One region of the Caballeronia sp. GAFFF2 genome, then DNA from elsewhere that is predicted to be linked to it. Evidence: predicted binding sites of a transcription regulator. Region 1 holds the regulator's gene; the other holds the start of a gene.

Region 1 (4,423 bases):
CCCGCCGGCACGTCATCGCCATTACAGACCGCCAGCCATTCGCCAGCGAGAGAAAAGTCGTCGCTCATAGCACTGAAGCATCCGCAGAAAACGCCGTTAATCATCTGTCCGAGATGCGTTCTTACACGATTCACAGCAGCTTGGCAAAACGTTGCAAAATACCAGTCGTCGGGGACGAACATCGCGACGGGGCCGCAATAAGACAAAAGCGCGACAGCAAAGACACGCGCAAAAGACCATAACAGCAAGAAATCACCACCAGGGGTTCAGTATGGAGCAGGCGCATCAACCGGCACGCCGGGCCTATGCCTTCGCATGGTCCGGCAACCGGAATCCCGAACGCGAGCAAGCCATGCTGCGTATCGGGATGGGAGCGGCAGTTCTGCTGGCTTATGCGGTGTATGCGTGGCGGCACCCTTCGGCCAACGCGTCGCTGATCACGCGGTTGATCGCGCTCTACGTGTCCTACGGTGCAATCACACTATTGCTCGTCAGCCGGATGATGGCGCTGTCCAACGTCCGGCTCGTCATCACCACTATCCTCGATCAGGCGTTGCTCGGCGCGATGTTCTTTCTCTGCGGCACGCTCGCCTTGCCGCTGCTGTGGGTGGTGTTCTGGTTTCTGATCGGCTCGGGATGCCGCTACGGCAAGCGCACGCTCGCCATTTCGTGCGCGATGGCGCTCGTCGCGATCGTCGCGCTGGCGTTGTGGCAACCGTGGTGGGTGGCAAACCGCGCCGCCGCGCTCGGGCTCGCGCTGAGCGTGCTGGGCGCGTCGGTGTATCTGAGTGTGCTGGTCGACAGGCTTGGCAGCGCGAATCGCGTGCTGGCGCGGCAGGCATCGACAGACCCGCTCACGGGCCTCTATAACCGTTACGCGCTCGAACAAACCGTGAATCGCGCGATGTCCGCGCCCGAAGCCGCCGACGCGAATACCAGCGCACTGCTACTGATCGACCTCGACGGCTTCAAGGGCGTGAACGATACCTACGGTCACGCGGTCGGCGACGTGCTGTTGCAGTCGTTCGCGCAATTGCTTGCACGGCGCATGCGCAAGACCGACACCATCGCGCGGCTGGGCGGCGACGAGTTCGTCGTGCTCGCGCGCAACATGCGCGATCGCAGCGCGGTGCTCACGCTCACCGATGGCATCCATTCGGCGCTCGCCGACCTCACGCTGGTGCAGGAGCGACCAGTGAGCGTATCGGCGAGTATCGGCGCCTGCTTGCTGTCGAGCGCGGCAGAAGCGCATGACGCCGATATCACCGCCGTGCTGAGAGCCGCCGATCGCGCGATGTATCGCGCAAAGAGTCTCGGCGAAGGCAAGACGGTGTTCGCCGAGGCGCGCGACTTCGAGATGCATTGAGCCCATCCGCGCGCATTCGAGCGCCTTTGCAAAGGCAAAAGCAAAAAGCGCGCGGCCCCGGTTCGGGGCTTCGCGCGCCTCTACAACTCGGAACTCAAGCCTCGACGCTAGTCCACGACTGTTCCCGCAGCTTCGCACGCAAACGCGCCACGGCCTGGCTATGCAACTGGCACACGCGCGACTCGCTCACTTCCATCACCGCGCCGATTTCGCGCAGGTTGAGGCCCTTCTCGTAGTACAAGCTCATGAGCAGCTTCTCGCGCTCCGGCAACTTGTCGATGGCTTCGATCAGCGCGCCGCGCAGACTGTCGTCCAGAAGCGCCGACAGCGGGTCCGAACGATCGACGCAGTAACGGTCGAGGAACGGCTCGTCGTCCGCCGAGCGGTCGAAGTCTTCGTAATAGATCAACTGGCTGCCGTGCAAGTCCTGCAGCATCGACTGATACTCGTCGAGCGGCATCTTCATGTGCTCGGCGACTTCGGTCTCGCTGGCCGAACGGCCAAGGTTCTGTTCCACCTTGTGTACCGCCGACTCCACTTCGCGCGATGTCTTGCGCATGCTGCGTGGCAACCAGTCGTTGGCGCGCAACTCGTCGAGCATGGCGCCGCGAATACGCTGACTTGCGTAGGTTTCGAACTGGGCGCCCTGATCTTCCTTGTAGCGGCTAGCCGCATCGAGGAGGCCAATCATGCCGGCCTGGATCAGATCGTCGAGATCGACGCTCGCCGGCATTTTGGCGACGAGCTGGAGTCCGAGGCGGCGAACGAGCGGCGCATATTTCGTAAGCACGTCGGACTGCGAGAGTTTGCCTTGGGCGTTATACATCCTGTTCACCTTTCAATATCACATCGACGCCGTGCTGCTCATTGCATGATCGGAAAACGCCGCCGCTCGGTGCGCCGCTTTCCGTCCGCTTTCACCAGACTCGCCAACCGGAATGTGCGCGTCGTACTGGCTCGCTTCGTCGCCGCGCGAAAACGGCGCGGGACGCATCGGCCAGTGCAGCAGCTCGGCTGCGATGTAGCGGTAGTCGCGCGCCGCGGCCGTAGCCGGAAACGCTTCCACCGCACACCGAGAGAGCTCCCTCGCCCGAGCGACGCGCGCATCCTCGGACACATACCCTGCCTGCACGAGCGACACGGCCAGATAACGGCTCGCGACACCCGAGAGGTTGTCGAACGCGACCGCTGCATCGGCTGCGTCCTGCACGTGATTCATCAGCACGCGGAACTGGCCGATCGCGTGGGCGTAGTGCAAGCGCTTCATGCACGCATACGCCTCGGTGATCGCCGACGCGGCTACCCGCGTCACTATCAGAAAGTCATGCGCCTGCGCCGCGAGCGACGAGAGCGCGCCATTACGATCGAGTTGCGCATCGATCAGCACGATATCCGCGGGGCCGTCGAGCAGCGCGCGTGCTTGCGCCGCATCGTGGCTGATACGTTCATCGCGCGGTGCGGCGATCAGCGAAAAACCCATCGGCGTGCGCACCGCGACATCCTGCAATTCGCGACGGCCGGACATCACCGCCGAGAGCGCGCCCGCGCCATCCACACCCGCCATGCGGCTGACCGAGCCCGCGTTATGCCGCTCGTCGATGACGAGCACATCCTTGCCATGCACGGACAACGCCGCGCCGAGGTTCACTACCGCCGACGTGCAACCGATGCCCGCCGGTCCGCCCACTACAGCCACCACGCGAGAACTGGCGCGCGTCAGCAGCCTTCTCAGGCCTTCAGCCTGATCGAGCACGAACTTATCCAAAATGGACTCCATGCAGTTCTGTCGTGGCGCGTGCGGACAGTGCGGACAAAAGCGCCGGCACATCGTCGTCTTGCGGCACGAAAGGCGAGCCATCGCGCGGAATGCAGAACGCGCTCTTGATGAGGAAACGCTTGGTTGCGACGTACAAGTTCTCCGGCACCTTCTGACCGGTCGATACGTAATGCACCGGCAGCTTGTAGCGGATGACCGTATCGAGCACGCTGCCGAGGTTGGTCGCCTCGTCGAGCTTGGTCAGAATGCAGCCCGCGAGCGGCGGCTGGTCCGGCGCACTCTTGTAGGCCTGCACGACTTCGTTGAGCGTGTCGCCGTGGCTCGTGGCGTTCAGCAGCAACAGGCGTTGCACCGGCTGACCCGTGCCGCACAGCATCGCGATCTGGTCGGAGACCGTGCGATCGCGCTGGCTCATGCCGATCGTGTCGATCAGCACGATATGTTTGTTGCGCAGTTCGGAGAGCGCGAGTTGCAGGTCGGCGCCGTCCTTTACCGCGTGCACCGAGACGCCGAGAATCTTGCCGAAGATGCGCAGTTGCTCATGCGCGCCGATCCGGTAGCTGTCCGTCGTCAGGAGCGCGACCTTGCTGGCGCCGAAGCGCATCACGCAGCGCGCCGCGAGCTTTGCCGTGGTCGTCGTCTTGCCGACGCCCGTCGGGCCCATCAGCGCGAACACGCCGCCGCGTTCCATCAACGCGTCTTCGCTCGGCATCACCGGCAGATTCGATTCGAGAACTTGCTGCACCCATTCGAGCGCGTTTTCCACGTTCTCCATCGACGGCATGTTGTCGATCACCATGCGCACGAGTTGCGCGGAGAAACCGGCGGCGAAGAGGCGCTTGGTCAAGGCCGAGTTGGTCGGGTTGCGGCGCTGGCGGTCGCCCCACAGCAAACCCGAGAAGTGCTCTTCCATCATCTCGCGCATCGACGAGAGTTCGTTCATCACCGTTTCGTTGACGACTTGCTCCATGCGCGTGCGGATGGCTTCGGTCACGACGGCCGCGGCATTAGCCGGCAAGCCTTCGAAATTGCCCGATGCGGCCGGCGCTTCGTCGGCGGGTTGCGGTGCTGCGTTGATCTTCTGTGCGGCGCGGCGTGCGGCGACTTGCGCGGCTTCACGCGCCCAGTCGGGCGTTTCGATCTTTGCGTGCGCTTGCGCGGCGAGTGCGGCAGGCGCGGCGGCAACCGGTTGCGCGGCGGCTTGTGCACGCGGCGCTTGCTGGCGCGGTGCGTCGGCTGCCTTGACCGATACCGGCACGCCCATGCCGCGTGCAATTGCG
Region 2 (4,423 bases), on a different contig from region 1:
TTCAGCGGCAAACCGCTTTGCGCCGCGATCTTGATGGCCAGATCGGCGCGCTTTTCCGGGCAGATACGGCCAAGGAACGCCAGGTATTCCGGCTTTTTGTGCGGCTGCGGCGTGAGCAAATCTTCCGGCAGACCGTGATAGACCGTGTTTAGCCAGTTGGCTTGCGGCAGCGGCGTGCGTTGATTGTCCGAGATCGAGATCACGTTCGCCTTCGTGAACGTGTTGAAGATCGGCTGGAGTTCAGGCAGGTCGAGACGGCCGTGCAGCGTCGTCACGAAAGGCGTGTCCATCTGCGTGAACAGCGGGAACGGCATGTAGTCGAGGTGGAAGTGCAGCACGTCGAATTCATGCGCGCGGCGGCGGACGGTTTCGAGCAGGAGCATGTGCGGCGCGAGCGCGTCGCGCACGGTCGGGTCGAGGCGCAGCGCGCGCGGCCAGGCCGCATCGAGAGTCGCCTTGGTTTGCGAATCGCCGCTGGCGAACAGAGTTACATCGTGGCCGAGGTCGACGAGTGCGTCGGTCAGATACGACACGACGCGCTCGGTGCCGCCGTAAAACTTCGGGGGAACTGCTTCGTGCAACGGTGCAATTTGTGCGATTCGCATAACGTGACTCTCCTGTTATTTAAGGCATTGCAGTCACGCTCCGGTCGAGCGCTCGACGCATGCCGTTCGGGCGGGCCGCGTTCGTATAGAAGACGCCGCCCGAGACTGGCCCGGACAAGAAACTGTTCAACCGGGTTATCCCTTACTGCTCATTATCGGGATCGAGCGCGGCATTACACTTCATTTTTCAAACGCTTAACCTTGTTACAGCACGAAACAACGGCTGTTACGAAGTCAAAAAGTGCATCGATATCAATGACGTAGACGAATTCGACGCACGCAGGGCATTGCCGCGAGGCATTGAAGTAGCACGGATCGGGCCTAACGCATATGGGCCGGTTCTGCGCATGGCACGGGGCGATTCGTGCTCACAGCGTGTCAAGTCAGATGAAAAGCAGCCGATAGTTGAGTTTGGTGCTCCCGATTCGCTCAAACAGCCGTTCAACTATTTCGCGTAGGAATTTTTCTTACACGACGTCGCGGGCTTTTCCGTCGGTAAATCGGTCGATTTATCCGATTGGCGCGCGCTCGAAGCCTCATCGACAATCGAATCCACACCATGAGCGGGGCCGAATCGCCGCAATCCAGAGCGATCCGAGCAAACGTTTCCCGCACGGCCTGACGAGCCGGGTATCGATTCGGGGAAAAGATGACGGCCAGCACAACCACCACGCTCGCGGAGATTCGCGAGCTTAATCTCGCGTACTTGCTTCTGGCGCAGCAGCTATTGGTTGCGGACCGCGCTTCGGCCATGGCTCGGCTGGCGCTTTCGGACGACGTGGCGCAGTTATTGGCTTCGCTTTCACCCGCGCAGGCGGTGAGGGTGGCGTCGTCGAGCCATTTGCTGTGCCGCTTTCGCTTCGACGATCACGCCATCCTTTTCGTCACTCGACGAAAAGGACAAAAGCGCAGCGCCGGACGCGACCCTCCTCGCGGATGCATTGGCGATAGAGGCCGGCTGATCTGCGCGTTGATTCGAGCCGATCACGGCGGCGTTTGCGTTCCACGCTCACAGCGCTGACCGAACGCAACGGCGCGCAGCCGGCATGAACCGATCGGACGAGCGGCCGCCGTGCCGACACCTCGTAAGTTGGTCGGCATACGTCTGCGGCCCATGACAGGCCATTCATCCCAGTGAGCCGCCTCGCTGCCAGATCGACGCACGTCTCGCGGTCAACTCGCCTTCTACCACGAACAACTGGCTTATCGCGAAGAGCTATACGCCGCCGTTGCGCGCACGAAAAGGCATTCGCACCGTAGCGTCCCCGCGCGCCATGCGCCATTGCGCCGCATGTCGTCAGAGCCCCATCCCACGCGGGTTTTAGCGTTTGCCTCACCTCCCGGTCATGCACCAAAGTTTTCCCTTGCCGTGCCGTAAACCCACATAACGGCGGTCATCCCGCAACTACCTTGAGGACTCGACTGTGCTGATTTTCGTTGGAACGCTCGTGACATTGCTGTCCGTATTCGGCGGTTACGCGCTCGAAGGCGGCCACCTTGGCGCGCTCGTGCAACCGGTCGAAATCTTGATGATCGCGGGCGCGGGTGTCGGCGCATTCATCCTCGGTAACGGCATCAAGACGATCAAATCGACGCTGCGCGTCATTCCCACGCTGTTCAAGGGCTCCAAGTACAACAAGGATGTGTACATGGAACTGATGGGCCTGCTCTACGTCCTGCTCGCCAAGGCGCGCAAGGAAGGCACGCTCACCCTCGAAAGCGATATCGACGATCCCCATAAAAGCCCGATCTTCGGTCAGTACCCGAAGATTCTCGCGGACGAGCACATCGTCGAATTCCTGACGGATTATCTGCGGCTGATGGTCGGCGGCAACATGAACGCGTTCGAGATCGAAAGCCTCATGGACGAGGAAATCGAGACGCATCACGCCGAAGGCGAAGCGCCCGCACAAGCGCTGCACAAAGTGGGCGACGCCATGCCCGCGTTCGGTATCGTCGCGGCCGTCATGGGCGTCGTGCACACGATGGCTTCCGCCGATCAGCCGCCCGCGATTCTCGGCGAGATGATCGCGCAGGCGCTCGTCGGCACCTTCCTCGGCATTCTGCTTTCGTATGGCTTCATCGGCCCGCTCGCGGGCGTGGCGGAGCAGCGCGTGGCCGAGCAGACCAAGATGTTTCAGTGCATCAAGGTGACGATCCTTGCGAGTCTGAACGGCTATGCGCCCGCCATCTCGGTGGAGTTCGGCCGCAAGGTGCTGTTCTCGACCGAGCGCCCGTCGTTCTCCGAACTGGAAGAACACGTGCGCCGGGTCCGCGCGAAGTGAAGCGAGGAACGACGCCATGAGTTCACCCGACAAAGACCGGCCAATTTTCATCAAGCGTATCGTCGCGGGCCGCAAGGGACATCACGGCGGCGCGTGGAAGCTTGCCTACGCGGACTTCATGACCGCGATGATGGCGTTCTTCCTGCTCATGTGGCTTCTGAGTTCGACTTCGCCGGTGCAACGACGCGGTATCGCCGAATACTTCAACACGCCGCTCAAGGCCGCGATGGTCGGCGGCAAGACCGTCGGCATGGACTCCAGCATCATCATGGGCGGCGGGCGCGATCTGTCGAGCCCCGAGCCCGGCACGGTGCGCACCACCGAAGGCAATACGCCGTTCGCGGTGCGCTCATCGGCAAGACCCGATGAAGCCGCGTTGAGACAAGCCGAAGGCGAGATCGAACGCCGCGAGCAAGAGCGCCTGCACGACCTCCAGGTGAAGCTCATGTCGGCCGTCGAGGCCAACCCGACCTTGCGCCAGTTCAGGCAGCAGATACGCATCGATTCGACCCAGCAGGGCTTGCGCATCGAGATTGTCGATACCCAGAAGCGGCCCATGTTCGCGCTCTCCAGCGACTCCGTGCAGCCGTACATGCGCGACATTTTGCGCGAGATAGGCAAGACGCTGAACGACGTGCCCAATCGAATAGTCGTGCAAGGACATACGGATGCCGTGAAGTACGCCGGCGGCGACAAGGGCTACAGCAACTGGGAACTGTCGGCGGACCGCGCGAACGCGTCGCGGCGCGAGCTGATCTATGGCGGCATGGACGAAGCGAAGGTGCTGCGCGTGCTCGGGCTTGCATCGACGCAGAACCTGAATCGCAAGGACGCGATGGACCCGGAAAACCGGCGCATCAGCATCATCGTGCTCAACCGGCGCGCGGAGAGCGCCATGTTGCGCGACGACGGCGCGCCGCCCGCGACATTCGACAACGCGGCGGGCGCGGCTCCCGTGCTGGACAAACTCGCGCCCGTATTCCAAGCGCGACCGCAATAAAAGCGAAATCCGCGCGAAAGACTCTCAAGACTCCACACGTTTTAGCCGTCAACCCGGCAAGACCGCAAGAGACACACATGATCAAGAACATTCTGGCAATCGACGATTCCGCCGCCATGCGGCAGATTCTCTCCGCCACGCTGACGACGGCGGGCTACGAAGTGACCGTCGCGTCGGACGGCAACGAAGGGCTCGAATGGGCCCTCGCCGAGCGTTTCGATCTCGTCCTGACGGACCAGCACATGCCCGGCAAGAGCGGGCTCGATTTGATCGCGGAGTTGCGGGTGAATCACGCCTACCAGGCAACGCCGGTGCTCGTGCTGACGACCGAGGACAGCGAAGCGTTCAAGGACGCGGCGCGCGCGGCGGGAGCGACCGGCTGGATTCAGAAGCCGCTCGATCCCGAGCTCTTGACCGAGTTGGTGGCGGCACTGTCGGAACCCGAAGAGCAGCACTGAGCAAGACGAAGCAAACCTCGACCGAATAACGCGACTGAACAGCATTTCTGCGGTGACTCAAGCATGACACTCGAC

What was found. The regulator FliA, encoded in region 1, starts transcription of late flagellar genes. The targets are predictions, from matches to a motif close to CTAAAGTTTNNNNNNNNNNNGCCGNTA.
Region 2: a site for FliA is predicted at 1,957-1,983, ahead of motA (flagellar motor stator protein MotA). Genes of this name have one in related genera too.

Annotation. Positions count from the first base shown of each region.
Region 1 covers NZ_JALQDA010000023.1:184,723-189,145, forward strand. The annotation lists gene NCT04_RS14475 (Rieske 2Fe-2S domain-containing protein) at 1-68, opposite strand, end outside; gene NCT04_RS14480 (GGDEF domain-containing protein) at 272-1,366, shown strand; gene NCT04_RS14485 (RNA polymerase sigma factor FliA) at 1,461-2,192, opposite strand; gene NCT04_RS14490 (MinD/ParA family ATP-binding protein) at 2,211-3,131, opposite strand; gene flhF (flagellar biosynthesis GTPase FlhF) at 3,124-4,423, opposite strand, start outside.
Region 2 covers NZ_JALQDA010000003.1:105,598-110,020, forward strand. The annotation lists gene NCT04_RS00970 (glycosyltransferase family 4 protein) at 1-605, opposite strand, end outside; gene flhD (flagellar transcriptional regulator FlhD) at 1,255-1,626, shown strand; gene motA (flagellar motor stator protein MotA) at 2,030-2,890, shown strand; gene motB (flagellar motor protein MotB) at 2,907-3,890, shown strand; gene NCT04_RS00990 (response regulator) at 3,968-4,348, shown strand; gene cheA (chemotaxis protein CheA) at 4,412-4,423, shown strand, end outside.